2 regions of the Kribbella sp. NPDC003557 genome follow, and region 2 is predicted to be linked to the other one. Evidence: riboswitches for the same ligand, from Rfam matches in the RefSeq annotation. Region 2 holds a riboswitch; the other holds the start of a gene.
The links. A riboswitch is a leader RNA that binds a small molecule or an ion and turns the genes downstream of it on or off. The one in region 2 is predicted to bind cobalamin.
Positions count from the first base shown of each region.

Region 1 (14,892 bases), on a different contig from region 2:
TCGACGAGAACCTGCGGATGGTCGCCGACACTGTCCGGCACCTCCGGGAGAACGGCCAGCGGGTCTTCCTCGACACCGAGCACTTCTTCGACGGCTACCGCGCGAACCGGGCCTACGCGCTCGAGGTGGTACGCGTAGCCGCCGAGGCCGGCGCCGACGTCGTCGCGCTGTGCGACACCAACGGTGGGACCCTGCCGCGGGAGCTGCAGGACGTCGTCCGCGACGTCCTCGAGTCGACCGGGGCCCGGCTCGGCATCCACGCCCACAACGACGGCGGCTGCGCGGTGGCGAACTCGATCGCCGCCGTCGAGGCCGGCGTCACGCACGTCCAGGGCACGATCAACGGGTACGGCGAGCGGACCGGTAACGCCGACCTGCTGGCGATCGTCGCCAACCTCGAGCTCAAGCGGGACATGCGACTCCTCCCGCCCGGCAACCTCGCCGACTCGTTCCGGATCGCGCACGCGATCGCCGAGGTGACGAACGTGCCGCCGTCGACCCGGCAGCCGTACGTCGGGCTGTCCGCGTTCGCCCACAAGGCGGGCCTGCACGCCAGCGCGATCAAGGTCGACCCGGATCTCTACCAGCACACGGATCCGGCTCGTGTGGGCAACGACATGCGGATGCTGGTGTCGGAGATGGCCGGCCGGGCGAGTGTCGAGCTGAAGGGCCGCGAGCTCGGGTTCGAGCTCGGCAACGACCGCGAGCTGGTCAGCCGGGTGACCGAGCGGGTGAAGGACCTGGAGGCCCGCGGGTACACGTTCGAGGCGGCCGACGCGTCGTTCTCGCTGCTGCTCACCGAGGAGGTCGACGGGAAGCGTCCGAGCTTCTTCGACGTCGAGTCCTGGCGGGTGATCACCGAGTCGCGCGCCGACGGGGAGGCGGTGTCGGAGTCCACGGTGAAGCTGGTCGCCGGCGGCGAGCGGGAGATCGTCACCGGCGAGGGCAACGGGCCGGTCAACGCGCTCGACCACGCGCTGCGGGCCGCGATCGAGCGGGCGTACCCGGTGGTGAACAAGTTCGACCTGGTCGACTACAAGGTCCGCATCCTCGACCAGGGCCACGGCACGGACGCGGTGATCAGAGTGCTGATCGAGACCGCGGACGGCGAGGGCTCGTGGGTGACGGTCGGCGTCGGCCACAACATCGTCGAGGCGTCCTGGGAGGCGCTCGTCGACGGCGTCACCTTCGGCCTGCTCCGCCACAAGGAGGTCGCGCGATGAGCCTGGTGATCGTCGAACGCGCCGTCACCACGTTCACCGCGCAGGTGGTCGAGGTCGAGGGTCTGCTGGCCCGGATCGCCGTCCTGCTGAACCCGTACGACGTCCGCGAGCTCGCCCTGTCCCTCGACGACCGCACCCTGCGGATCGTCGTCGAGGGCAACGGCTTCGACGCCGGCCGGGTCGCCGCCCGGCTGGAGAAGGTGATCGGCGTCCTCGAGGTGGTCATCAGCTGAAACTGATCAGTTCGAACTGGACAGTTCGGACTGTCTAATTTACCGTGGTCGGGTGAGCGAACGGATTTCCCCTTCGGCGACCCAGGCCGCCGGTGAGGTGCGGGTGGTGTTCGGGCGGGTCAAGCGGCGGCTCAAGGAGCTGGCCGAGACCGACGACCTGACGCCGTCGCAGTCGTCGGTGGTGAGCCGGTTGGACAAGGACGGGCCGGCGTCGGCCAGTGAGCTGGCGGCGGCGGAGCGGATCCGGCCGCAGTCGATGGCGGCGATCCTGGCCGCGCTCCGCGAGGCCGATCTGATCGAGCGGCACCCGGATCCCGAGGACGGCCGGCGGCAGGTGGTGTCGCTGACCACGGCCGGCCGGCATCGCCTGCAGGGCGACCGCAAGGTGCGGCAGGAGTGGCTGGCCCGCACGTTGCAGGACCACTGCACCGAGGCCGAGCGGCAGGAGATCATCAAGGCGCTCGCCCTACTGGACCACGCGATCGAGGCGGCGACCGGCCGTTGACCGGTGGTGCAGGCGGCCGGGCGTTGACCGGTGGTGCAGGCGATCGAGGCGGCGACCGGGCGTTGGCCGGTTGCCGGCGCGGCTTTCCGGCGGTCCCGCGGTGACGTCGCCGGAGCGGTTCGATCGGCGGCTGATCGCGCCGATGCTCGTCGGGTCGATCCTCAACCCGATCAACTCGTCGATGCTCGCGGTGGCGCTGATCCCGATCGGCGCCGCGTTCGGCGTACCGCCGTCGCAGACCGCGTGGCTGGTCACCGGGCTGTACCTGGCCACCGCGGTCGGCCAGCCCGTGATGGGCCGGCTGGTCGACCTGTTCGGCCCGCGGCCGCTCTACCTGTTCGCCACGTCGCTCGTCGGTGCCGCCGGCCTGCTCGGCGCGCTGGCCCCGAACCTCGGCGTCCTCGTCGCCTCGCGGGTCCTGCTCGGGCTCGGTACGTCGGCCGCGTACCCGGCGGCGATGTCCCTGATCCGCAGCGAGGCCGACCGGACCGGGATGGACACGCCGGCCGTGATCCTGAGCAGCCTGTCGATCGCGAACCAGGTGATCGCGGTGATCGGCCCGACGCTCGGCGGACTCCTGATCGGGCTCGGCGGCTGGCACCTGATCTTCACCATCAACATCCCGTTGTCGGTCATCTGCGTGGTGCTCGGCACGCTCTGGCTGCCGCGACGCGCACGCTCGCGGGGCGCCGGGGGACTGGACTACGTCGGCATCGTGTTGTTCACCGGCACGCTGGTCTCGTTGATGGTGTTCCTCATGCGGCCGCTCGTCTCCCGCTGGTACCTGCTCGTGCTCGCCGTCGCCCTGGGCGTGGCGTTCGTGATCGCGCAGCTGCGGGTCGTGGAGCCGTTCATCGACCTGCGCGTCCTGGGCGGCAACCGGCCGCTGATCATGACCTACACGCGGCAGGTGCTCGCGTTCGTCGGCGCGTACTCGTTCCTCTACGGCTTCACCCAATGGCTCGAGGAAGCGCGCGGACTCGGCGCGTCCGCGGCCGGCCTGCTCCTGCTGCCGCTGTCGCTCGCGGCGGTGGTCATCACCGCGCTGACCGGCCGGCGGGCGGCGATCCGCGGCAAACTCGTTGCCGGAGGCCTCTTTCTGGTGCTGGCCGCGATCGCCCAGCTGCTGGTCGGTCCGAGCACACCGATCTGGCTGCTCGCCGTGGTCGGCGTGATCGCCGGCGTACCGCAGGGGCTGAACAACCTCGCCAACCAGACCGCCCTCTACCAGCAGGCCGACCCGGCCCGGATCGGCTCGTCCGCCGGATTGCTGCGGACCTGCGTGTACGTCGGCGCGCTCGTCTCGGCCGCCGCGAACGCCCACTTCTTCCACAACGGCGCGACGACAGCCGGACTGCACGACCTGGCGATCTTCCTGCTCGTGGTGTCCGGCCTGCTCGTCCTGGTCACCTTCCTCGCCCTTCCCGCACAACCCGAATAGAGGTCCACTCGTGCCTGTCACCACCCTCGACCCCACGACGGCCCTGGTCGTCATCGACCTGCAGAACGGCGTCGCCGCGCTCCCGGGTACACCGCATTCGACCGCCGCCGTGATCGGCAAGACCGTCGAGCTCGCCGACGCCTTCCGGAAGCGTGACCTTCCGGTGGTGCTCGTCCGGGTCAGCTTCGCCGCCGACGGCGCGGACCGGCTGCCCGGCCGGACCGAGCAGCCCGCACGATCGGCCGGCGCGACACCGCCGCCGGGAGCCGATCAGATCGTCGACCAGTTGGCGGGCCACGCCGGGGACATCGTCGTGACCAAGCGCAACTGGGGCGCGTTCCACGGCACCGACCTCGACGTCCACCTGCGCCGGCGCGGCATCACGCAGATCGTGCTGACCGGTGTCGCCACCAGCATCGGCGTCGAGTCGACCGCGCGGGCGGCGTACGAGCACGGCTACCACGTCACGCTCGCGACCGACGCGATGACGGACCTGTCGGCCGACGCCCACCAGAACTCGCTGACCCGGATCTTCCCGCGCCTCGGCGAATCCGGCACCACGGCGGAGATCCTCGCCCTGCTCGCCTGACATTTCGCGTTTTCGTTGCCCGGCGGGAGACGGCGGGGCTAGCGTCGCGATCAGTCCGAGCGTAGGAGGGGATCCATGTCGCTGACCGATGGCGAACAGGCGCAGGTCGAGCAGGCCAACACATCCGGCAAGCAACCCGTGGTGTTCATTCACGGTCTCTGGCTGCTGTCCAGCAGCTGGGACCGCTGGCGCCGGCTGTTCGAGGAGAACGGCTACACCACGGTCGCGCCGGGCTGGCCGGACGATCCGGAGACGGTGGCCGAGGCCCGCGAGCACCCAGAGGTGTTCGCGCACAAGATGGTGCAGGCGGTCACCGATCACTACCTGGACGCGATCGGCCGGCTGGATCGCCGGCCTGCCGTCGTGGGGCATTCGTTCGGTGGGCTGATCGCGCAGAAGATCGCCGGCCAGGGCGCGTCGGCCGTCACGGTCGCCATCGATCCGGCCCCGGGGCGCGGGGTGCTGCCGTTGCCGCCGTCCGCGCTGAAGGCGGGTTCGCCGGTGCTGGGGAATCCGGCGAACGCGCGGCGCTCGGTGACGCTGACGTTCGAGGAGTTCACCTACGGCTGGGCGAACAACCTCGGCGAGGAGGAGGCCCGGCAGTTGTACGACGAGTTCCACGTGGCGGCGTCCGGCGTACCGATCTTCCAGGCGGCGGTGGCCAACCTGAACCCGTTCAGCGAGACCAAGGTCGACTTCAAGGCGGCGAACCGTGGACCGATCCTGCTGATCTCGGGGGAGAAGGACCACACGGTGCCGCGCGCGATGACCTACGCGGCGTACCGGCAGCACAAGAAGAACGCCGGCACCACCGAGTTCGTCGAGCTCCCGGGCCGTGGCCATTCGCTGGTGATCGACAACGGCTGGGAGGAAGTCGCCCGCACCGCGCTCGACTTCGTCCACAAACACGCCGCCTGACCGCGATACCGCGCGTGAGGTGGAAGGCCCGCGGGGCGGCGAGTTGCGCCGCGGGCCTTCCGGTCTGTGTCGGTCTCCGGGTGTCAGTCCCAGCTGAGTCCGCCGGCGGACTGGTACTCGATGACGCGGGTCTCGAAGAAGTTCTTCTCCTTCTTCAGGTCCATCACCTCTGACATCCATCCGAAGGGGTTCCGCGTTTCACCGAAGATCGGTTCGAGACCGATTTGTTCCGCTCTGCGGTCCGTGACGAAGTGCATGTACTGCTCGCAGAGGTCCGCGGTCAGGCCGAGCATGCCGTTCGGCATCGTGGCCCGGCCGTAGGCGACCTCCAGCTCGCACGCCTCGGTCAGCATCTGCCGGACCTCGGCCTGGAACGCGGTCGTCCACAGGTGCGGGTTCTCCTGTTTGATCTGGTTGATGCAGTCGATGCCGAAGTTCAGGTGGATCGACTCGTCGCGCAGGATGTACTGGTACTGCTCCGCGATGCCGACCATCTTGTTCCGCCGGCCGAGCGACAGGATCTGCGCGAACCCGGTGTAGAACCACATCCCCTCGAAGACCACGTAGAACGCGATCAGGTCCCGCAGGAACGCGGTGTCCGCCTCGGGTGTGCCGGTGCGGAAGTCCGGATCCTCCAGATGCTGGGTGTACTTGAGCGCCCACGCGTCCTTGTCGGAGATCGACGGGACCTCGCGGTACATGTTGAACAGCTCGCCCTCGTCGAGCCCGAGCGACGTGCAGATGTACTGGAAGGTGTGCGTGTGCACGGCCTCCTCGAACGCCTGGCGGAGCAGGTACTGCCGGCACTCGGGGTTGCTGAGCTGGCGGTAGACCGCGAGCACGATGTTGTTCGCGACCAGGGACTCCGCGGTGGCGAAGAACCCCAGGTTGCGCTTGAGCATCAGCCGCTCGTCGTCGGTCAGGCCGTCGCGCGACTTCCACAGCGAGATGTCGGCCTGCATCGACACCTCGGTCGGCATCCAGTGGTTGTTGCAGGCCGCGAGGTACTTCTCCCAGGCCCACGTGTACTTCAGCGGCAGCAGCTGGTTGACGTCCGCGCGGGCGTTGATCATCGCCTTGTCGGCGACCTCGACGCGGGCCGCTCCGATCGAGATCTCGTGCAGTCCGGTGGTCACTGGCAGGCCTCGCAGTCCGGGTCGTCGAGGGAGCAGACCGCTCCGGTGGGCTCGGGAACAGCAACAGAAACAGGTACGGCGTTGAGGCGGCCGTCGGTGCCTTGCAGCGTGGACTTCTCGACGTGGGTCGCTGACTGGGAACGCAGGTAATAAGTCGTCTTGAGTCCATAGCGCCAAGCTGACCGGTAAAGCTCGTCGAGCGCGCGGCCCGAGGGCTGCGCCATATAGAGGTTCAGCGACTGGGCCTGGTCGATCCACTTCTGCCGCCGCGACGCCGCCTTCACCAGCCAGTGCGGATCGATCTCGAAGGCCGTCGCGTACAACTCGCGCAGGTCCGCCGGGATCCGCTCGATCCGGGCGAGCACGCCGTCGTGGTACTTCAGGTCCGACACCATCACCTGGTCCCACAGCCCGCGGGCCTTCAGGTCGGCGACCAGGAACGGGTTCGCGACGGTGAACTCGCCGGACATGTTCGACTTCACGAACAGGTTGCTGTACGTCGGCTCGATCGACTGGCTCACGCCGCAGATGTTCGAGATCGTGGCGGTCGGCGCGATCGCCAGGACGTTCGAGTTCCGCATCCCGTCGCGGAGGACCTTCGCGCGCAGACCGTCCCAGTCGAGCTCGGTGCCGCGGTCGATGATCACGTCACCGTCGCGCGCGGTGTGCAACAGGTCCAGCGAGTCGATCGGCAGGATCCCGAGGCTCCACAGCGATCCGTCGTACGACGAGTACCGGCCGCGCTCGGCCGCCAGCTCACTCGAGGCCTCGATCGCGTAGTAGCTGATCTGCTCCATCGAGCGGTCCGCGAACTCGACCGCCGCGTCCGACGCATACGGGATGCGCAGGGCGAACAACGCGTCGGCGAACCCCATCAGGCCGAGGCCGACCGGGCGGTGCCGCTGGTTCGCCCGCTCCGACTCCGGGGTGGTGTAGAAGTTCACGTCGATGACGTTGTCGAGCATCCGCACCGCGGTCTTCACGGTGTCCCGGAGCAGGTCCGCGTCAAGACCTTCCTCGGTGAGATGCGCGACCAGGTTGACCGAGCCGAGGTTGCAGACCGCGGTCTCGTCGACGGTGGTGTTGAGGGTGATCTCGGTGCACAGGTTCGACGAGTGGACGACACCGTCGTGCTGCTGCGGCGAGCGCAGGTTGCAGGCGTCCTTGAAGGTGATCCACGGGTGCCCGGTCTCGAACAGCACGGTCAGCATCCGCCGCCACAGGTCGACGGCCTTGACCCGCTTGAACACCCGGATCTCGCCGCGGTCCGCAGCCTCCTCGTACCGCACGTAGGCCGTCGCGAACGCCGAACCGTACAGATCGTGCAGGTCCGGAACCTCGTCCGGAGAGAACAACGTCCACTCACCACCGGCCTCGACCCGCTGCATGAACAGATCCGGCACCCAGTTGGCCGTATTCATGTCATGCGTCCGCCGCCGCTCGTCCCCGGTGTTCTTCCGCAGGTCGAGAAACTCCTCGACGTCGATATGCCACGTCTCCAGATACGCACACACCGCGCCCTTGCGTCGTCCGCCTTGGTTGACGGCAACTGCCGTGTCGTTGGCTACCTTCAGGAAGGGGACGACGCCTTGGGACTCGCCGTTGGTGCCTCGGATGTGGGCGCCGATGCCGCGGACGGGGGTCCAGTCGTTGCCGAGGCCGCCGGAGTACTTGGCGAGGAGGGCGTTGTTGCGGATGCCGGTGAAGATGCCGGACAGGTCGTCGTCGACGGTGGTGAGGAAGCAGGACGACAGCTGCGGCCGCGTGGTGCCGGAGTTGAACAGGGTCGGTGTCGACGACATGAAGCGGAACGAGCTGAGCAGTTCGTAGAACTCGATCGCCCGTGCCTCGCGGTCGTCCTCGCGCAGCGCCATGCCCATCGCGACCCGGAGGAAGAACGCCTGCGGCAACTCGTACCGCACCTTGCCGAGGTGGAGCAGGTAGCGGTCGTAGAGGGTCTGCAGGCTGAGGAAGGTGAAGTTCAGATCGGCCTCGGGCTTGATCGCCGCCGCGAGCCGGCCGAGGTCGAAGCGGCCGAGCTCGGGGTCCAGTTGGCCGGCGTCGATGCCGACCTGGATGTACCGCGGGAAGTAGTCGACATAGGCGTCGGTCATGTCGGCCTGGCTGGCCCGGCGTGGCTCGCCGTGGACGCGGCCGAGTGCCTCGCGGCGGATCTGGTCCAGCAGCAGGCGCGAGGCGGCAAAGCTGTACTGCGGCTCGGTCTCGACGTACGACCGGGCGGCCATCACGAGGGCGAGCTCGACCTCGTGCTCCGCGATGCCGTCGTAGCAGGCGCCGAGGGTCTCGTCGAGGATCTGTTCGGGGTCGACGGCGTCGAGTCCGGCGGCCGCCTCGGCGACGATCACGCGGAGCCGGTCGACGTCGAGCGGGGACCGGCTGCCGTCGGCCGCGCGCACGGTCAGCGGCGGCTTCGTAGTGACGCCGGCGGCGTCGGCGGGAGTGCGGGCCTTGGTCCGCTCCTCGCGATAGAGGACGTAGGCGCGGGCGACCTGGTGCTCACCGGCGCGCATCAGCGCCAGCTCGACCTGGTCCTGGATGTCTTCGACCTGCACGCTGCGGGCGCTGGCGCCGCGGCTGGTCAGGGCGGTGACGACCCGGCCGGTCAGGTCGGTCACCAGGTCGCGGACCCGGTGCGTGGCGGCGGCCTCGGAGCCCTCGACGGCGAGGAAGGCCTTGGTCATGGCGACGGAGATCTTGGTGGCGTCGAACGGCGTGCTGCTGCCGTCCCGGCGGATGACGGTGAGCTCCGTCCGAAGCTCTGCGGTGGCCGCAGAGGATGAGGAAGCAATGGTCACAGGTGTGCGCTCCAGAAGAGTTCGGAGACCCGGGACCACGCGAGCGGACGCACGACGGGACCGGCAGCACCGGCCGGGACACTGCCGTCACGTCCGGCGACCCACCCGCGAGGTCTCGGACCGCGTGCACCGGCGGTGCACGCGCCGGTGGCAGGTATCCGGACTCGCGGGCACCGTGCGACAGCGTGTCCGCTCACCGTTGCGGGGCAGCTCCGGAGTTGCACCGGATTCCCCTGTTGCCTCGGGACGCTCAACATCTTGTGGTGCTGCTCGCCCCGAACCACCAGCAGTAGTGATGCTAGGTGGATCGGCCTACATCTTGGGGTAGCGCCACGCCGTGTGTCGCACATCTTGTGGTCCTCACGCCGCGACCGCGTAGAGGTCCTGCAGTGTCATGATCTCCGAGCCGTGGTGGATCAGCTCACGGTTCAGCCGCAGGACGACGTGCCCGAACGGCTCGGACGCGTCCAGTTCGTTCGCCTGGCTCAGGCCGATGGTCATCGCCTCGTCCTCGTCCAGGCCGGCGATCGCGTCCTGCCAGGCCTCGACCCAGTACGTCAGCCAGGCCACCGCGTCGCGGGCGTTGCCGTGCAGGGTGATGTCGTCGCGCCCCTGCTGACTCCCGCCGAACGTCCACTCCCAGCGCTCGAAGAACATCTCGGTCAGGTGCGCGATCAGCCAGGCGATCGTCCGCGGCCCGCGATGGTCCGGCTCGTTGGGCCACTGTGCCACCCACTCGCCGGAGCCGAGCGGCCGGAACTGCCCGGTGTAATGCCGCCGGACGACGGTGAGCGCCTCACTGCTCGGACGCCAGAAGTACTGCTCGTCGGTCAGTTGGGCGAGGCGGCCGGACAGCACCATCCAGCTGAAGCCGAGCTGTCCGCGGACCATGGCCATCGCCGACGGCCGGTGCAGGATGTCCCAGTCGAACGCCTCCGGCATCACAACTCCCCTGTACGGTCGAACATATGTTCGAATTCTTGCTCGATCGCGCCCGGAAAGTCAAACCTCCTTGTGTGTCGGTCCTGGCCTCGACGGAACCGGTCTGCTAGGCGCCTCGATCCGCGTGTCCGCGGCCGGACTCGCGAACCGGCGCTCCAGCAGTGTGAAGGCGTCGATCAGTTCCGGTGCCTCGTAGACGCGGTTGCGGCGCCCGTCCGTGATCTCACGCAGGATGCCCGTCTCGACCAGCCGGGCCAGGCCCTGGTTGGCCGCCTGCTGGGAGCGGTCGATGAGCTGGGCCGCGGCTGCGAGCGTCAGGACCGGCGCGGCCGGCAACGCCTCGATCAGCAACTCGGCCGCCGAGCCGGCCCGCACCGGAGCCGCGCGCTCCCGCCACGCAGCCTTCAGATCGGCGGCGGTCTGCTCGAAGCGAGCGGCCTCGGCGGTCGCGTGCGTGCAGGCGGTCGCGAACATCCGCAACCACGGGTTCGCGGCCGCGCGGGCCTTCGCGGTCGTCGCGCGTCCGACGTACCGGAAGGCGGTCAGGGTGTCGACGTACTGCGCGGCGTGCGTGGCAAGTGCGAGCGAGACGGGCGGCACGGTGCGCGTGACCAGGCCGTCGGCGCGCAGGATCAGGTGGATCAGTGCGCGGCCGGTCCGGCCGTTGCCGTCGGCGAACGGGTGGATCGTCTCGAACTGCGCGTGGGCGATCGCGGTCTTGGCCAGCACCGGCAGCGGGGACTCGCGGACGAACGTCATCAGGTCCGCGAGCAGGTCCGGGATCAGCTGGGCCGGCGGCGGCACGTAGTACGCCTCGGCGGGGGAGCGGCCGCCGATCCAGTTCTGCAGGTAGCGGATCTCGCCGCCGTACTCCGGGTTCGGCGACTGCGCCATCAGCCGGCGATGCGCCTCGAGCAGGTGGTCGACCTCGAGCTTGTCGCCGGCCTGGACGGACTCGGTCACCCAGGTCATCGCGTCGACCGCGCCGAGGACCTCCTCGGCGGTCACGTCGTGCACGCGGTCCCGCAGCACGTCGGCCTTCAGCAGCCGGCGCGCGCCGACCACGAGGCCTTCGATGTGGGACGACCCGACCGCCTCGGCGCGCAGCAGCAACCGCGCCAGCGCCTCGCTGTTGGTCAGCACGGCGGCGGTCGCGTCGAGCCGGGCCAGGTCACCGGCGGCGTCCTCGAGCAGTGCCAGGACGTCGTCACTCAGGTCGAACTCGCGCCCGACCAGCGCGTCCGGGAAGTACAGCTCGTACGAACCGCCCAGGCGCTCCGCCCGGGTGAACCCGTCGGGGTGCCCGGGCCAGCGGTGCAACTCGACCCGTGCCATGGTCTTATTCAAGCTTATCCACAAACCTTGAACAAGGGCTGTGGATAAATCACCCGCCTGAACCCCGGAATTCGGCACACTGCTCGGTGTGACCCTGGATGCGCAGACGCAGCGGATGGTGGCCGCCAACGAAGCCGACTGGAACGCTCGCGCGCCGCTGCATGCGGCCAGCGACTTCTACGACCGGCCCGCGGATTTCTGGTTCGCGGACTACGAGTGGGCGGATCTCGGCCCGCTCGACGGTCGTGACGTCCTGCATCTGCAGTGCCATCTGGGCACCGAGACGATCGAGTTCGCCCGCCGGGGCGCGCGCACCAGCGGACTGGACCTGTCGGAGAAGTCGCTCGAGGCAGCCCGGGAGATCGCGACCGAGGCAGGCGTCGAGGTCGACTACCTGCACGCCGACGTGTACGACGCTGTGCGCGCGGTCGGCGGCCGGCGGTTCGACGTGGTCTACACCGGCAAGGGTGCGCTCTGCTACCTGCCGGACCTGCAGCAGTGGGCCGAGGTCGTCCGTGAGTTGCTGAAGCCTGGCGGCGTCCTCTACATCGTCGAGTTCCACCCGCTGCTCAACTCGCTCCGCGAGGTCTCCCTCCCGGGCGAGTCCGACGAACTGGTCCTCCGCGCCGACTACCTGGAGGGGCGCGGCCCGATCGCGCACGACTCCACCGTCACGTATACCGGTGACGAGGTGCCAGGCCGCCAGACCAGCTACGAATGGCGCCACGGCCTCGGCGAGATCGTCACCACGCTCGCCGGTGCCGGCTTCCGGATCACCGGCCTACGCGAGTCCGAGGTGCTGCCGTGGCCTCGCTGGGCAGCGATGCGGCAAACCCCGGACGGCTGGTGGCGCCTGCCGGACGATGCGCCGCGCATCCCGCTGTTCTTCGCGCTGAAGGCGATCCGATGAGCCGCGCGGACCGTGAGCAGGACCTGATCACCTACTACAGCGGCGAGATCCACGCCCGCGTCGGCCGGGACCTGCCGGAGCCGCGAGTCGAACGACGTACGGCGTACCTCGACCAGCTCCGCGCAGAAGGCCGCGACACCGTCCTGGAGGTCGGCTGCGGCCCCGGCCGCGACGGCGAGGCGATCGCGGCGGCCGGCTTCACCTACACCGGCGTCGACCTGTCCCCGGCGAGCGTCGAGGCCTGCCGCGCGCTCGGCCTGCACGCGGAGGCCGCGTCGGTCCTCGACCTGCCGTTCGGCGACGCGTCGTTCGACGCCGGCTGGACCATGAGCACCTTGCTGCACGTGGCGGACCAGGACCTCGATCAAGCTCTGCGCGAGATCGTCCGGGTGCTCCGCCCGGGCGCACCGCTGGCCATCGGCCTCTGGGGCGACATCAGCAGCGGCGAGCACGTGTGGGACGACGGCAAGGGCTACGGCCCCGGCCGCTTCTTCAGCATCCGCAGCGACGAGGACATGCAGGAGGTCCTCGGCCGACATGGCGATCTGGAGCAGTGGACAACCTGGAACGACGGCGGCGCCATGCACTACCAATGGGCCGTGCTCCGGGTCAGCGCTTCCTAGGGCCGCGGAGCGCCACGTAGAGCAAGGAGACGCCGAACGCGGCGACGATCGGGCCGACGGTGGCCCAGAGGGTGCTGCCGGTCATCGAGCTGCCCTTGAGGTAGCCGAGACCCTGGAACGTCCAGACGCCGCCGATCGCGATGAGCAGTACGGCGAACGCGATGGCGACGATCTTTCCCATGCAGGGAGGTTAGCCGAGCAGGTCGTCGCAGAGGTCGACGAGTTGGCGGCGGAGCGGGCGGGCACGATCGGCGAAGGAGCGCTGGGCGGCGGTGTACTCCGCCTTGCCGTCAGGCGTCTCGATCCGCACGGGGGAGTAGCCGAGCGGCTGCAGGTCGTACGGCGAGGCGCGCATGTCCAGCGTGCGGATGTCGCGGGCCAGCTCGAAGCACGACAGCACCAACGCGCTCGGCGTGAACGGCATCAGCTTGCTCGCCCACTTGTAGAGGTCCATGTTCGCGTGCAGGCAGCCGCCCTGCTCCAGTGCCGGCTGCGACTCACGCGTGGGCTGCAGGGTGTTCAGCGGACGCGCGGAGTCGGTGAAGAACCGGAACGCGTCGAAGTGCGAGCAGCCGATCTTGTGCGACTCGACGACCTGATCGGTGCCCTCGGCACCTAGCCGCAGCGGCCAGGAAGCGTGCCGTACGTCGGGAGTGCGGTAGACCATCGCCCACTCGTGCAGGCCGAAACAGCCGAACTGGGCCTGGCGGTCGAGCGTCGACGCGAGCAGCTTGCGGATCCAGGCGATGCTGTCCGCGCGGCGTTCGATCTCGGCGGGATCCAGCGTCGCGGCCCCGTCGACCAGCCGGTAGCCGCGACGATCGCCGTACGACGCGGCGTCTTCCAGACGGACGCCCGGGCCCGGATGCCACACCCTGAGCTGGTTCGGACGGGTCGGGTAATAGGTGAAGAGGAAGTCCTCGACGGGATGGGCTTCGCGGCGCTTCCGCCGGGCGAGATGGCCCGCCAGCGAGGCGTCGACCCGGCGGGCGTGGTCCTCGGCGTACGACGACCACTCGGCAAACTCCAGCGTGACGGTCATAGGTCCAGGGCGAAGGCGTACAGATCGACGCCCGGGATGGGGGCCCAGTCACGCTCCGGAAGGCGGGTGAAGCCCAGGTGCTCGTAGATCCGGTGGGCGGCCGTCATGTAGGTGGCGCTGCTCATCACGATCCGCCGGTGGCCGAACTCGCGGGCGCGCTCGACGCAACGCTGTGTCAGCGCCGTACCGATCCCCAGCCCGCGGGCGCGGCCGGCGACGCCGAGCATGCGGAACTCGCCTTCGTCGTCGAGGCCGATCTCGCGGTAGACCGAGCCGACAGGACAGTAGGTCACGGTGCCCAGCAGGCCGGAGGCGTCCACGGCGACCCACAGCTCCGCCTTCGCGGCGCGGTCCGCGGCGGCACGCAGCGTCATCGCGTACTCACCGCGGACGAAGCCGTCGTGTGAATACGCCTCCACGGTCAGGTCGCCGACGGCGTCGTACTCCGAGGGAACGGCCTGGCGGATCTCCACAGTCACCGGATAACTGTCTCATCCTGGGGCGACGGTAGGCTCGGCCCGTGCGTATCGCCAGATTCTCCGTGGACGACGAGCCGAAGTACGGCGTCGTCGAGACCGACGACCCCGAAGGGCTCGTCGGCACCGTCAACGTTCTCGACTCGGACCCGCTCTACCGGTCGGCGCAGTTCACCGGGGAGAAGCTGCAGCTCGCGGACGTCCGCCTGCTGGCGCCGGTGATCCCGCGCAGCAAGGTGGTCTGCGTCGGCCGCAACTACGCGGCGCACGCCGAGGAGCTCGGCAACGACGTGCCGAAGGAGCCGCTGATCTTCCTGAAGCCGAACACCAGCGTGATCGGCCCGCGGGACGGCATCGTCTATCCGGAGCAGACCAACGACCTGCATTTCGAGGGCGAGCTGGCGATCGTGATCGGCCGGATCTGCCGGGACCTGCCCAAGGAGCGGGTCAACGAGGTGATCTTCGGCTACACGATCGCGAACGACGTGACCGCGCGTGACCTGCAGAAGAGCGACGGGCAGTGGGCCCGGGCCAAGGGGTTCGACACGTTCTGCCCGCTCGGCCCGTGGATCAGCACCGAGTTCGACGCGTCCGACGTGCGGGTCAGCACCGAGCTGAACGGCGAGCCCAAGCAGGACGGGCGGACGTCGCAGTTCATCTTCGACATCCCCGAGGTGCTGGCCTACATCACCTCGTTCACCAC
Region 1 covers NZ_JBEXMY010000008.1:199,181-214,072, forward strand. The annotation lists gene cimA (citramalate synthase) at 1-1,223, shown strand, start outside; gene ABZW60_RS32455 (hypothetical protein) at 1,220-1,456, shown strand; gene ABZW60_RS32460 (MarR family transcriptional regulator) at 1,509-1,961, shown strand; gene ABZW60_RS32465 (MFS transporter) at 2,062-3,402, shown strand; gene ABZW60_RS32470 (isochorismatase family protein) at 3,413-3,991, shown strand; gene ABZW60_RS32475 (alpha/beta hydrolase) at 4,067-4,909, shown strand; gene ABZW60_RS32480 (ribonucleotide-diphosphate reductase subunit beta) at 4,993-6,081, opposite strand; gene ABZW60_RS32485 (ribonucleoside-diphosphate reductase subunit alpha) at 6,042-8,861, opposite strand; cobalamin riboswitch at 8,993-9,161, opposite strand; gene ABZW60_RS32490 (DinB family protein) at 9,222-9,803, opposite strand; gene ABZW60_RS32495 (Fic family protein) at 9,864-11,138, opposite strand; gene ABZW60_RS32500 (class I SAM-dependent methyltransferase) at 11,227-12,048, shown strand; gene ABZW60_RS32505 (class I SAM-dependent methyltransferase) at 12,045-12,671, shown strand; gene ABZW60_RS32510 (hypothetical protein) at 12,658-12,852, opposite strand; gene ABZW60_RS32515 (3-methyladenine DNA glycosylase) at 12,862-13,713, opposite strand; gene ABZW60_RS32520 (GNAT family N-acetyltransferase) at 13,710-14,192, opposite strand; gene ABZW60_RS32525 (fumarylacetoacetate hydrolase family protein) at 14,234-14,892, shown strand, end outside.
Region 1: another riboswitch for cobalamin. It lies ahead of ABZW60_RS32485 (ribonucleoside-diphosphate reductase subunit alpha); the one in region 2 lies ahead of ABZW60_RS07690 (ABC transporter substrate-binding protein).

Region 2 (14,892 bases):
GGGAGTGGTTCGGGGACGAGCCCGGGGTCTTCCGGCTCGGATTCGGGTTCCTGCCGGTGGCCGAGCTGAAGGCCGCGCTGGACGCGCTGGGGGAGGCTGTGCGCGCTGCCTGCTGATGCGCTGCCAGGGCCTGTCCGACCTGCCCACTAGGCTTGCGGTGTGCCGGAGGTTCATGACCCGTTGACCGATCCTGCACCGGCGCACGATGTGCGGGCGGTGTTGCGGATCCGGGCGTTCCGGCGGCTGTGGATCGGGTTCGGGCTGTCCAGCCTGGGCGACTGGATCGGGCTGCTGGCACTGACCGCGATGGCGAAGTCGTTCGCGGGTGACGACTACCAGATGGCGAACTTCGCGATCGGCGGCGTGCTGTTCCTGCGGGTGCTGCCGGCGCTGGTGATGGGTCCGGTGGCGGGCTGGATCGCCGACCGGCTCGACCGGCGCTGGACGATGATCGTCGGCGACCTGGTCCGGGCCGCGTTCTTCGTGACGATCCCGCTCATCGGCACGCTCACCTGGTTGCTGGTCGCGACCGTGCTGATCGAGATCGTCAGCCTGATCTGGGGCCCGGCCAAGGACGCCAGCGTGCCGAACCTGGTGCCCCGGCACCGGCTCGAGGCGGCCAACCAGCTCAGCCTGATCACGACGTACGGCTCCGCGCTGCCGGCCGCGGTGATCTTCACCGCGATCACGCTGGTCACCCGCTGGGCCGGCGACTTCTCGATCGACCTGGCCGTTTACGTGAACGCGGCGACGTTCGTGATCTCGGCGTTCGCGATCGTGTCGGTCGCCGAGATCGGGCGCGCGGTGCACGAGCACGACGAGCATCCGACGCTGTGGCGGACGATGGTCGAGGGCTGGTCCTACGTCACCGGCACGCCGGTGGTCCGGGGTCTCGTGGTCGGCATCTCCGGGGCGTTCGCGGCGGGCGCGGTCGTGATCGGCCTCGGCCGGACGTACGTCGAGGACCTCGGCGCCGGCGACCCGGGGTACGGCCTGCTCTTCGGGGCAGTCTTCGGCGGGCTGGCGCTCGGGATGGGGTTCGCGCCGCGGATCTTCTCCGGGCTGTCGCGGCGCCGGCTGTTCGCGGCCGGGCTGGTCGGGTCGGGGATCTGCCTGGCCGGGCTGGCGCTGATCCAGCAGATCGAGATCGCCACGATGATCGCGATCCTGCTCGGGTTCTGCGCCGGCGGCTCGTGGGTCTCCGGGTACACGCTGCTCGGGCTCGAGGTGCCGGACGCGGTCCGCGGGCGGACGTTCGCGTTCGTGCAGTCGGCGGTCCGGACGGTGCTCGCGGTGACGCTGGCGATCGCGCCGTTCGCCGCGGGCGCGATCGGCCGGCACACGTGGACGATCGGCGGCCGCTCCGCGACGTACAACGGCGCCTCGATGACGATGGTCGCGGCCGCGATCCTGGCCGGCGTGATCGGCCTGCTCGCGTGGCGGCAGATGGACGACCGTCCCGGAGTGCCGTTCTGGCGTGACGTCCGGCGCAGTTTCGGCAAGACCCGTGGTGACTATCCGACGACCGGGCTGTTCATCGCGCTCGAGGGCGGCGACGGCGCGGGCAAGTCGACCCAGTCCGCGCTGCTGGTGAAGTGGCTGGAGGAGCAGGGGCAGCAGGTCCTGCTGACCCGTGAGCCCGGTGCGACCGAGATCGGGAAGACGTTGCGTCAGATCGTCCTCGACCCGGCGACCGGCGACATCTCGCACCGCACCGAGGCCCTGCTGTATGCCGCGGACAAGGCGGAGCACGTCGACTCGGTGATCAAACCCGCACTGAAGGCCGGTGCGGTCGTGATCACCGACCGGTACGTCGACTCCGCGCTGGCCTACCAGGGCTCCGGGCGGGACCTGGACCTGTCCGACGTCGAGCGGGTGAATCGTTGGGCGACCGACGATCTCCGGCCGAACCTCACCATCCTGCTGGACATGCCGCCGAAGGGCGGTCTCGGCCGGTTCACGGAGCGCGACCGCATCGAGGCGCAGGCCGACGACTTCCACGAGCGGGTGCGGAACGCGTTCCTCGAGCTGGCCGCGGCCGAGCCCCAGCACTACCTGGTGCTCGACGCGACACAGGACCGCGAGGTCATCGCGCAACAGATCCGCGCCCGACTGCAACCGATGCTGCCGAAGGTGGGCCTATGAGTGTCTGGGACGACCTGGTCGGGCAGGAGCCCGCGGTCGCCGTACTGCGCAAGGCCGTCGGAGGGGCCGCCGCCGTACTGCGTGGCGAGTCGGGCGCCGCGGTCGCCGGGATGACCCACGCCTGGCTGATCACCGGCCCACCAGGTTCCGGCCGGTCGAACGCGGGCCGGGCGTTCGCGGCCGCGTTGCAGTGCGCCAACGAGGGCTGCGGCGAGTGCAACGAGTGCCGGACCGCGCTCAGCGGCGCGCACCCGGACGTGTCACTGATCCGCACCGAGCTGTTGTCGATCCGGGTCAGCGAGGTCCGCGAACTGGTCCGCCGGGCGGCGATGAGCCCGACGCAGGGCCGGTGGCAGGTGATGGTCGTCGAGGACGCGGACCGGCTCACCGAGCAGGCCGCGGACGCGCTGCTGAAGAGCATCGAGGAGCCGGCGCCGCGGACCGTCTGGGTGCTGTGCGCGCCGACCGTCGAGGACGTCGTACCGACGATCCGGTCGCGCTGCCGCCTGCTGGTGCTGCGGACGCCGCCGGTCGCCGCGGTCGCGGAGATGCTGAGCGCGAAGTTGGGTGTGGACGCGGATCTGGCCTGGTTCGCGGCGCGGGCCGCGCAGGGACACATCGGCCGGGCGCGGGCGCTGGCCCGCGACGAGGCGGTGCGCGACCGGCGGACCAAGGTGCTCGAGGTGCCGTTCGCGCTGCGTGACCTTGGCGCCTGCCTGAAGGCGGCGCAGCGGCTGGTCGAGGCGGCCAAGGAAGAGGCGAAGGCCAGCGCCGAGAAGGTCGACGAGAAGGAACGCGCCGCGCTCGAGCAGGCACTCGGAGTCGGGACGAAGGGCGCCCGGCCGCGGGAGGCGAACGCGGCGCTGAAGGAGCTCGAGGACCAGCAGAAAGCCCGTGCCAAACGGTGGGAGCGGGATGTGCTCGACCGATCACTGGTCGACCTGATGGCCCTCTACCGGGACGTCCTCGTGGTGCAGACCGGCGCCGGCAGCGAGCTGATCAACGCCGAGCTGCGGCGCAACATCGAACAGTTGAGTCAGCGGACGACGGCCGAGCAGACCATCCGGCGGATCGAGGCGATCGCGATGAGCCGCGAGGCGATCGAGGCGAACGTGGCGCCGCTGGTCGCGCTCGAGGCGATGACGGTCTCGCTGTTCGAGGGCCGCAGCGACGGCTTCACGATCCCGCGGCGCCTTGCGCGCTGAGGCGTGAATCACGCTCGTCCGATAACTGGGCGGACGGTGTAACACCGAGACCAGCGGGTCCGATGACTGGGTGTCCGAGCTGAGCAGACCGCTCGGCGAACACCTTGCCGAAACGGAACCCGATGAACCAGCCGTCCTCGCCGATTCAGCCTGCACGGCGGCCGTTGCCGTCGGCTGAGTCCTGGCTGGAGGGCGTCCCGACGCCGAAGGGCCGCCAGGACGGGTACGCGGTCGCCGCGTTCGCGACCAGCCTGCCCGGTCTGGTGCCGATCGCGGTCGTGCTGGCCGGTGTCGCGCTGCGCCGGATCAAGCGCGCGGGCGGGCGCGGGAAGCGGCTCGCGTACGGCGCGCTGGTGGTTTCGCTGTGCTGGGTGATCGCGATCGGCGTCGCGGTCGCGCTCAACCTGATCGGCGAGCACCGCCGCGGGATCGGCCGGACCGTGTCCATCTCGCAGGTGGAGGTCGGCCGGTGCTTCGACGCCGACCTGGAAGCCGAGACGCTCCGGCTGGTACGGATCGCGGACTGCGCCGCGCCACATACCGGCGAGGCGTACGCGAAGGTCCAGGCCGCGCTCGTCGGGCTGTCCAGCACGCAAACCGGGACGGTCGCCACGCAACAGTGCGCGGGCGCGTACCTGGAATTCGTGGGGAAGCCGTACGAACAGTCCGAGCTGGACATGTACTACGTGGTGCTGGAAGATCGTGCTGTTGCTGGCGGCAACGTCCTGTGCCTGGTCGGGATGCCCGGGACCCACCTCACGGGTACGATGCGCGGATCACAGCGGTGATGCCCGCCGCGGTATCAGTGGGGGTAGCAGCGTGACTCAACCACCGTACGGCGAAGAGCCGGAACGGCCACAGGACCGACCACACGACCCGACCCGGGTGTTTCCCACATACGGGCGGGCGGACGAGGCGTCAAGTGATGGCGGTGCCGGCCGCGCGTCGGATGCTGCCCAGGCGTCGGGCGAACTCGGTGCTGAGGGCGCTGGCGGGACTGTGGGTGCCGCAGGTTCTGCCGGGGCTGGCGGGTTGTCGGGTTCTGCTTGGGGTGCTGGTGCCGCTGGTGGAGAGGGCGGGTCACCGTGGGCGTCGCCGGGGCAGCCCGCGTCGCCGTACGGGCAGACCGAGTTCGGGACGAGTGGCAGGGAGACCGCTTACGGCCAGTCGCCGTACGGGCAATCGCAGGCGTACGGGCAGGCCGGGGCGGGGCAGACCGGGCACGGCCAGGTAGGTGGCGAGCAGACCACCCACGGGCAGACCACCCACGGGCAGACGGCTTACGGCCAAGCGCAGGCGTACGGGCAGACCGGGCTCGGGCCGGCTGGGTACGGCCAGACGGGCGGCGGGCAGTCGTCGTACGCGCAGACGTCGTACGGGCAAGCCTCGTACGGGCAGGCGCAGGACAGGCAGTCGTACGGCCAGGCCGGAGCGGGGCAGACCAGCTACGGGCAAACCGGGGCCGGGCAGACGAGCTATGGACAGACCGGGGCCGGGCAGAGCGGCTACGGGCAGTACGGGGCTGGGTCGGCTGGGGCTGGGCAGTACGGGCAGGCTTCGGGTGGGGCGGCTGGGTACGGGCAGCAGGGGCCGGCTTATGGGGCCGGGTACGGGCCGGGGCAGTATCCGTCGGCGTACGGGCAGTCTCCGGGGCCGTACGGATACGGCTATGGCTACGGCGGCTACGGGTACAGCGGCTCGGGCGGGACGAACGCGCTGGCGACCGCCTCGCTCGTCACCGCGCTCGGCGGGCTCGTGGTCGGACTGGCCGCGCCAGTGGCGATCGGCCTCGGCATCGCGGCGCTGGTACAGATCAAGCGCCGCGGGCAAGAAGGCAAGGGCATGGCGATCGCCGGTCTGGTGATCGGATCGCTGGTGACGATCGGATACGTGCTGCTGTTCGGCCTGGTGATCGCGTTCGGCTCGTCGTCCGACGACGACTACGGCGCGCCGGACCCGGTGTCGTCGTACTCGAACGGCCCGATCGTCACAGTCGACGACCTGGCCGTCGGTGAATGCTTCGACGATGCGGGCAAAACCGAGGACGAGGTTGTCCGCCAGCCCTGCATCGCCGCCCACGACGGCGAAATCATCGGCAACGCCACCCTCCCCGACGGCCCCTGGCCCGGCGACAACGCCATCGAAGAGGCGGCGGACCGCGCGTGCACCCCGCTGTTCACGAAGTACGTCGGCAAGCCCCCGTCGACCTCCGAACTCGAGCCGTACTACTGGACCCCCACCGAGAAACTCTGGAACGACGAAGACCGCCTAGTCGTCTGCGCCGCCTACGGCCCCAACGACGAACCCCTCACGAAGACCGTCAAAGACAGCCACCGCTAGCAGCCGTACGTGTAGACAGCCTCGCGCATGTGGAGAAAGCCCCCCGCGTGCTCCGCAGGCGCTTACCTCGTCGCTCCGCTCCTCACCGCGCCCACTCCGCGCGCTCCCACCCACCCCCCCGCTTAGCGCGGTTCTTTCTGGTTCCAGCTGGCGCCGGGAGTTGCGGCTACCGCCGCGGGTTTCCGGCTGGCGCCGGCTTGTTGCGGCTGGCGCCGCGGAGGTGCCGGCTGCCGCCCGCTTGTTGCGGCTGGCGCCGCCGGGTTGCTGCTTCCGCAGCTGGTTGCGAGCTGGCGCTTGAGGGTGACTGCCAGGGCCCCGCGCTCAGGCCCGTGGACCGCGCTGGTGGGAGCTGGTTCGAGCGCCGACGTGTCGACGTCAGCAGCTCGCCGCCACCGGCCGACGAATCAGTCACGACTCCGGCAGTAGCGGGGCACCAGGCGCGAGCCGGACATGATCCTCCGGGTGGCAGCCCAAGTGCTTGCGTGTGCCTGGCGCAAGCGCGCAGTGGGGCAGCCAGGCGGCGAAGCCACCACCTGCGTGGCGCGCCGCCTGCTTGGACGGCTGCACCCCGTCAGTGCCGTCGGCTGCGACGAGCGCCGGCTCGGGTAGTCGAGCGCGAGCGGCAGCTCGCAACCAGCAGGCGGCGCCAGCAAATCGCGGCGTCAGCCGCAAACTCACGGCGCCAGCCGGGAACCAGCGGCGTCTGCCGGAACTACCCGGCGCCAGCCGGAAACCCGCGGCGTCAGCCGGAACTACCCGGCGGGAGCCGGAACCTGCGGCGCCAGCCGCAACTACCCCGTCGGGAGCCGGAACCTGCGGCGTCAGCCGCAACTACCCCGGCGGGAGCCGAAGCCCGCGGCGTGAGCCGCAGAACCCCGGCGGCAGCCGGAAGCCCGCGGCGTCAGCCGCAATACCCCGGCGGGAGCCGAAGCCCGCGGCGTGAGCCGCAGAACCCCGGCGGCAGCCGGAAACCCGCGGCGCCAGCCGCAACTACCCCGGCGGGAGCCGGAAACAGAAAGAACCGCGCTAGCGGGGGGTGGGTGGGAGCGCGCAGAGTGGGCGCGGTGAGGAGCGGAGCGACGAGGTTAGCGCCTGCGGAGCACGCGGGGGTTGGCTGTCGGGCACGCGGGGTGGGCCTGTGGGGCGGGCGGGGGGTTACTGCGGGAAGTACTCTGACGGCGTGGGTATGGTGATGGCGGTGTCGTTCGAGCGGTACGGGCGGCTTTACTACCTTGATCCGGGTGACTTTCGGCCCCGGGTGGGGGACAAGGTGCTGGTGCCTACCGACGACGGGCCTGAGGTTGCGGAGTGTGTGTGGGCTCCGCAGTACGTGACCGAGGACGTCGGCGGGTTGCCGTTGTGTGCGGGGATCGCGACGGACGCGGATCTGGACCGGGACGAGCAGAACCGGCAGCGGCGGGCGGATGCGCGGGTGATCGCCAAGCGGACGATCCGGGAGCACGGGTTGCCGATGAAGGTGGTCGGGATCGACTTCGTCGACCGGCGGCCGGACGTGGACCAGTTGGTGATCGTGTACTTCTCCGCGCCGCACCGGGTGGATTTCCGTGAGCTGGTGCGGGATCTGGCTCGCGCGTTGCGGGCGCGGATCGAGCTCAGGCAGGTCGGTGCGCGCGACGAGGCGCGGCTGCAGGGTGGGATCGGGCCGTGCGGGCGGGATCTGTGTTGTGCGACGTTCCTGAAGGACTTCGAGCCGGTCAGTGTGCGGATGGCGAAGGATCAGGATCTGCCGCTGAATCCGTTGAAGATCTCCGGGGCGTGCGGGCGGCTGATGTGCTGCTTGAAGTACGAGCACCCGCTCTACCAGGAGTTCAACGCGAAGGCGCCGGCGGTCGGGTCCGCGGTGGAGACCCCTGCGGGTGATGGAGTGGTGGTCGGGCACAACGTGCCGAGCGACACCGTGGTGGTGCGGCTCGCGGCGTCGGGCCGGCGGTGCGCGTGCAGCCGGGCGGACGTCTGCTCGCCGCGGCAGCAGTACGAGGCGTCCGGTACGACGACCCCGGACGCAGCGCCCGTCGTACCGGAAACGCCGGAAACGCCGGAAACTCCGGAAGCCCGGAAACCGGCGGAAACCCGGAAACCGGCGGAAACCCGGAAACCGGCGGAAACCCGGAAACCGGCGGAAACCAGGACAACGCCGGAAACCCCGGAAACGCGAGAGCCCCGGGAAACACCAGCAACGCCCGAAACGCGAGCAACGCCGGCAACGCCCGACACGCCGGCAACGCCCGATACGCCAGAAGACGACCAGCGCACCGAGACCCGGGCCGAGCGGCGGGTGCGCAAGCCACGCCGGCGGCGCCGCCTGCATCACGACGACGAGGGAGAATCCGCGCAGTGAGATTCCGCAGGTCGACCGTACTGGTGGCAACTCTTGCGGTGCTCGCGAGCGGATGCGGTGTAGCGAGCCGGGCGCAGGACGCCGGCGACGGTACGGCGCCTGGCGTCGGCAGCAACCCGCCCAGCGGGCCGGTGGGGCCGATCCCGGCGGGGCTGGACAAGTTCTACCAGCAGAAGCCGGACTGGGAGCGCTGCGGTTCGAACCAGCAGTGCGCGACCATCGAGGTCCCGCTGGACTACACCAAGCCCACCGGCCAGACGATCGAGCTGCGGGCCCGGAAGGTGCTGGCGCGGGATCGCGGCGGGCGGCTCGGCACGCTGTTCATCAACCCGGGCGGTCCCGGCGCCTCCGGGCAGGAGTTCGCGGCGCAGGTGCCGATGCTGTTCGGCTCGTCGTTGCTGCGCAAGTTCGACATCATCGGCTGGGACCCGCGCGGTGTCGGCGAGTCCACGCCGGTGCGGTGCCTGGACACCGCCCAGCTGGACGCGATGATCGCCGCGGACGGCAGCCCGGACAACGCCGCCGAGGTCGCCGACCTGGACGAGCAGGCCAAGGCCTTCGCGGCCGGGTGCCAGCAGCGCTCCGGTCAGCTGCTCCCGCATGTGAACACGAAGGACGCGGCCCGCGACATCGACGTACTGCGCGGCATCGTCGGCGATCCCCAGCTGTACTACCTGGGCATGTCGTACGGCACGTACCTCGGCGCGACGTACGCCGAGCTGTTCCCGAAGAACGTCGGCCGGATGGTGCTGGACGGCGCCGTCGACCCGGCAATCACGTCCGCGCAGATGGGGATGGCGCAGGCGAAGGGCTTCGACAAGGCGCTGGACGCCTTCGCCGAGGACTGCGCGCAGCGCTCCTGCAAGCTCGGCAGCAGCAAGAACGAGGTGCTGGCGAAGGTCGATCAGCTGATCAAGGCCAGCGACGCGAACCCGCTTCCCGGCGACGGGCAGCGCCAGGTCACGCAGGCGCTGGTCATCCTCGGCATGGTCTACCCGCTGTACCTGAAGGACTTCTGGCCGCGGCTCGAGGACGCCGTCGCCGACGGTCTGGCCGGGAACGGTGCCCGGCTGCTCGCGCTCGCTGACGAGTACACCGACCGCAAGCCGTCCGGGTACGCCGACAACTCGAACGAGGTGCAGATCGCGGTCAACTGCTCGGACCGGCCGGATGCCACGTCGATCGCGCAGTTGCAGGCGGAGGTGCCGGAGTTCAAGGCGGCATCGCCGCGGTTCGGCGAGTTCCTGGCCTGGTCGTCGGTGTCCTGCATCAACTGGCCGGTGAAGCCGACCGACAAACCGCACCAGATCAAGGCAGCCGGCGCGAAGCCGATCATGGTCCTCGGGACGACGCGTGACCCGGCCACGCCGTACGAGTGGGCGGTCGGACTGGCGCACCAGCTCGAGAGCGGCATTCTGGTCACCCGCGACGGCGACGGTCATACGGCGTACCTGTCAGGCAACGCCTGCGTGAAGAACGTCGTCGAGAGCTACCTCGTGCAGGGCAACACCCCGGCCGCCGACATCAAGTGCTAGGGCGTGTCTCCCGGTCCCCCGCCTACTGCGCGGCACTCGGCGGGCACCTCGCCGACCTGGAGCGAAGGGAACGATGAAACCACATCGACCCCTCCGCTCCAGGTCGCCGAGGCACTCCGCCGAGCACCTGCTCGCGACGGCGTGGGACCGGGAGACACGCCCTAGTTGGGCCGGTCGTCGCCGTCGGACACCGGGAGCTTGATGGTTTCGGTCGCGTGCTGGAGCACGGCGCGCAGGCCGGCCTCGTCCTGCGGGCGGCCGCCGACGGTGATCTCGACGGCTGAGGTCTTGCCGTTGTCGAGCGAGATCCAGCGCGACAGACCCATCCGGGGGCCGCGGCTCTTGTCGGTGTAGGTGTAGATCAGTGTGCCGCCGTCGCGGCTGAGCACCTTCAGGCCGGGCTCGTCGATGCTGCGCTCACGGTTCGCAACGAGCTGCTCCGGCGACTGCTGGCTGCCCCGGGTGTCGAACCGGAGCTGCCAGACACCGGTCGAGTCGAGGAATTTCGGCCGGGTGCCGCCCTGGGCGCTCTTCCAGCCGGCCGGGACCTCGGCGGACACCGGGTCGTCGCCGGTGCCGAAGTTCTGCACGACATACTGCAGTCCGTCGGCCTGGAGGCCGTCGCCGCGGCTGGGCGTGCTGGAGGGTGTCGGACTCACGAGCCCCACGGGCGTGTCGTGGGCGGTGAACGGGTTTCCACCGTTCACGGCGACGACCGTTCCGAACACTGCTACGCCGACGGTCATTCCCGCCAGCGTCATCAGCAGCGCCTGGTGCCTGGGCGTGAGCATCCCGACCTCGCTTCCCTCTCTCCGGCCCGATTATCCCTGACGAGAGGGGCGTCTCCGCAAACTGCCGCGTACGCTGGCACGTCGTGGAGATGTCCGACCCCCTGTCCGATCCCCTGTCCGACCCCCTGTTCCGGCAGGCCTTGCAGCGCTACCTCGACGGTACGGCGGAACGCGCCGACCTGAAACTGCTCGTGAAGGAACTGCTGAAACGTCTGGTCGCGAAGGCGCCGGGCCACGCGGTCGAGGTGCGCGTCCCGCCGTACGGCGCGGTGCAGTGCATCGAGGGCCCGCGACACACCCGCGGGACACCGGGCGCGGTGATCGAGATGCCCCCGGAGTTGTGGATCGACGTCGCGCTCGGCCGGATCGCCTGGCCCGACGCCCGGATGACCGGCAAACTCCGCGCCAGCGGCGAACGTACCGACCTGTCGGCGCTGCTCCCGCTGATCGGGCATTGACGCCCTGGGCAACCACTACCGCCGCTGGATGAAACAGGTTCGTCCAGGTCGGTCGGAACTGTCAGTATGGGCCGGTGGCAGCAAGTCTCCGCACGCGGCTGGCCCGGTTGCGTGTCGATCTGACTCCGTGGCGTGGTTCCCGCGATTTCCGCATCCTGCTGGTGGCGGGGTCGGTGTTCTTCCTCGGCGGCATGGTCGGGTACGTCGCCCTGCCGTACCAGCTGTACCAACTCACCGGCTCGAACTTCGCCGTCGGCGCGATGGGCCTGGTGACGATCGTCCCGCTGGTCGTCTTCGGCCTGTACGGCGGTGCGCTGGCCGATCACGTGGAGCGCCGCAAACTGCTCGTCGGCACCGGTCTCGCGCAGGTCGTGATCTCCGCGCTGATGGTCGCGAACACGCTGCTCCCGAACCCGCAGGTCTGGCTGATCTACGTCTGCGGCGCGCTGAACGCGGTCGCCTCGTCGCTGCAGCGGCCGAGCAGGGAGGCGCTCCTGCCGCGGGTGGTCAAGCACGAGGAGATCCCGGCCGCGGTCGCGCTCAGCTCACTGACCTCGCAGGTGGGGCAGCTCGCCGGTCCGGCCCTGGGTGGCGTCCTGGTCGGGTCTGTGGGCGTGACCTGGGCGTTCTCGGTCGAGCTGGCCGGCATCGTCTTCGCGACGCTGCTCTACGCGCGCCTCGGCTCGTACCGCGCGGCCGAGCACTCAACCGCGCCCAGCCTGCGCGCGATCGGCGGGGGGATCGTGTACGCGTTCCGCCGCAAGGACCTGCTGGCGACGTACCTGGTCGACATGGTCGGGATGTTCCTGGCGATGCCGATCGTGCTGTTCCCGGCGTTCGCGACGGACGTCCTGAAGGAACCGCGCCTGCTCGGCCTGCTGTACAGCGCCGAGGCGATCGGGGCGATGTGCGCCAGCCTGACCAGCGGCTGGGCCAAACACGTGCATCACCAAGGGCGGGCGGTGGTGCTGGCCACGATGGGCTGGGGCGCCGCGGTCGGGATCGCCGGGCTGGCGCCGAACATCTGGTTCGCGATCGGGTTCTTCGCCCTGGCCGGCGCGTGCGACATGGTCTCGGTGCTGTTCCGGTCGGTGATCTGGAACCAGACGATCCCGGACGAGATGCGTGGGCGGCTGGCCGGGATCGAGATGCTCGGCTACTCGCTCGGCCCGCTCGGCGGCCAGGCCCGCTCCGGGCTCGTCGCCGACCTCACCACGGTCCGGACCGCGATCGTCAGCGGCGGCGTGATGTGCGTGGCCGGCGTGGTCGCGACGTCGGTCTGGCTGCGCGAGTTCTGGCGGTACGACTCCCGGACCGACGAACACGCGGTCCGCGAAAGGGAGCTCCGGGCCGCGGGCTAGAGTTCTTGCCATCATGCGCATCCGCCGGGTAGTGACCGTCTCCGCACTGGCCACCGTGGTGCTCGCAGGCTGCAGCGGCCCGGGGTCGGAGACCGCGCCGAGCGTCCCGCCGCTGGTGTCGACGAGCGCGCCACCGTCGGAGACACCCTCGGAGACGCCCTCCACGACGCCGTCCGAGACGTCCAAGGTCGCGGATACCTTGTGCACCCGGATGGACCCGACGCTGGTGCAGACCACGCTCGCGGTGCCGGCCGCGAACATCCAGCCCAGGAACCCGCCGGCCGAGTTCGACATCCCGACGTACGACGTCTGTCAGTTCATCCTCAGCACTGTCCCGGACGGACCGGTGCTGCGGGTCGGCGTCTCGGTGCTCCCGGCCACGAAGGCGACGCTGACGGCGACCCAGAAGGCGTACGCCGCCAACCCGCGCGAGCCCGCTCTGCCGGCGACCGTCGGCGACGGCGGCTACGGGACGAGCACATTCCTGGTGTTCCTGCTGGACGGGAAGCTGTACAAGCTCTCCGGCCCGAAGGCCACGCTCGCGAAGTACGTCGCCGTCGGCCAGGAGGTCGTCCGCCAGGCTCCCGGTTTGCCTGAGCCCGAGCGGCTGATCACGCGCTCCGACTGCGACCGCGGCTCGTCGGCGGCGGAGAAGGTGCTGAGCGCAGCCCCGGTGGCCCGGCGTGACTCGGAGACCCTCGTCGGCGACCTGGTCTGCGGCTGGATCGCGCCGACGAGCGTGCTGTCCACCTCGCTCCGCCGGGAGCCGGACGCCAAGGCGCTGATGGCGCCTCTCCGCAAGGCGCCGACCTCGCAGTCGATCCCGCTCGGCGACGAGGCGTACGTCGACACCGCCACCGGCCGGACGACGATCCGCGTCGGCGACGACAAGATCGTCGACCTGGTCCCGCTCCCGGCCCGCAGGATCAACCCGGACCTGATGACCCAGTTCGCGCTCGCGATGTCCCCGGTCTACACGCGCTGAGGCGTGCTACCTGCGACCCGGTCGCGGGTGTTAAGGTGACCGCGCCGTGGTGTTCGGGAAGCCGGTGCGGAACCGGCGCGGCCCTCGCCACTGTGATCGGGATGTCCGTCGGTCGTTCCCTCGTGGAGACCACTGGCCGCATGCGGCTGGGAAGGTTTGACCTGCGGAAGCGGTACCCGTCAGCCAGGAGACCGGCCACGGCACTGACCCGTCCACGAGGTGCTGGAGGAGCGGTCCGCCCATGGCCGTCGTACGTTTGCTTGCCATTGCCCTGTCGTTGAGCCTGCTGGCCGGCTGCGCGCCGTCGGCCGCCGAGAGCTCCGGGGCCACCACCGCCAAGAACTGCGGCATCGACGTCACCGTCGACGGTCCGCCGCAACGCGTCTTCGCGGCGTACCAGCCGGCGATCGAGATGGCGCATGCGCTGGGGATCTCGGACCGCCTGGTCGGGACGGCGTACCTGGACGCGGAGGTGCTGCCCGAGTACGCCGCGGCGCAGGCGAAGGCCAAGTACTACAAGAACCTGCCGAGCCGCGAGCAACTGCTCAGCCTCAACCCGGACTTCGTGCTGTCCGGGTTCAACGACGTGTTCAGCGCGGCCGGCAGCGACTCGAGCTTCGGCAGCCGCAAGAGCCTCGCCGACCTCGGCATCCGGACCTGGATCTTCAGCCCGCTCTGCCCGACCGCCGACGGCAAGGGTGACGAGGCGATCGACCCGTCGACGGTCTCGATGGACAACGTGTACGCCGACCTGCGCGACCTCGGCCGGCTGTTCGGCGTCGAGGACCGCGCCGAGCAGGTGATCGCCGACCAGCAGCGCCGGATCGCCGCGGTCGCGACCGCGGTGCAGGACGCGCCGCGGCCGACGGTCGCGATCGTCCGGCCCGGACTGGAGGGCGGCGGCCTCACGGTCTCGGGCGGACCAGACTTCGGGACCGTGCTGATCCGGCAGGCGGGCGGCGTCAACGCGTTCGCCGACCTGACCGCCAAGCGGAACGTGAAGATCAGCGTCGAGGAGTTCATCAAGCGGGACCCGGACTATGTGCTGATCAGCGGGTGCTGTGACGCCTCGCTGACTCCGGCCGCGTCGCAGCCGGACGTGGCCAAGATCCTCGGCAATCCGGCGTTCGCGAATCTCAAAGCGGTGCGTGGCAAGCACGTCGTCCCGTGGCTGTTCGCCAACCACTCTGCCGGGATCCGGGGCGCCTCCACCACGGAGAACCTGGCCCGCATCCTGCATCCCGACCTGGTCAAGTGAGGCGGCTCGCGGTCTGCCTACTGCTCGCCGCGGTCGTCGTACTGTCCTTGTGCGTCGGCAACCAGTGGATCGGGCCGGGGGACGTGTACCGAGCGCTGGTGGACTTCAGCGGCAGCGACACCGACAGAGTCGTGCGCTATCTGCGAGTGCCCCGGACCGCGGCCGGTCTGCTCGTCGGGGCCGCACTCGGGTTGTCCGGCGGATTGATGCAGGGCGTCACCCGGAACCCGCTCGCCGATCCGGGCATCCTCGGCGTGAACGCGGGCGCCGCGGTGGCCGTGGTCGGTGCGATCGGGCTGCTGGGGGTGCACAGCCTGACCGGCTACGTGTGGTTCGCGATGGGCGGAGCCCTGGTGGCGACCGTCGTCGTGTACCTGATCGGCGGCGTAGGCCCGGTGAAGCTCGCGCTGGCCGGAGCGGCGATTTCCGCGTTGCTCGGTTCGGTCACCTCGGCG
Region 2 covers NZ_JBEXMY010000002.1:364,054-378,945, reverse strand. The annotation lists gene ABZW60_RS07745 (pyridoxal phosphate-dependent aminotransferase) at 1-116, shown strand, start outside; gene tmk (dTMP kinase) at 160-2,145, shown strand; gene ABZW60_RS07735 (DNA polymerase III subunit delta') at 2,142-3,350, shown strand; gene ABZW60_RS07730 (DUF4190 domain-containing protein) at 3,473-4,138, shown strand; gene ABZW60_RS07725 (DUF4190 domain-containing protein) at 4,383-5,690, shown strand; gene ricT (regulatory iron-sulfur-containing complex subunit RicT) at 6,877-8,049, shown strand; gene ABZW60_RS07715 (alpha/beta hydrolase) at 8,046-9,584, shown strand; gene ABZW60_RS07710 (hypothetical protein) at 9,746-10,375, opposite strand; gene ABZW60_RS07705 (sterol carrier family protein) at 10,465-10,833, shown strand; gene ABZW60_RS07700 (MFS transporter) at 10,908-12,194, shown strand; gene ABZW60_RS07695 (hypothetical protein) at 12,208-13,179, shown strand; cobalamin riboswitch at 13,210-13,394, shown strand; gene ABZW60_RS07690 (ABC transporter substrate-binding protein) at 13,421-14,437, shown strand; gene ABZW60_RS07685 (iron ABC transporter permease) at 14,434-14,892, shown strand, end outside.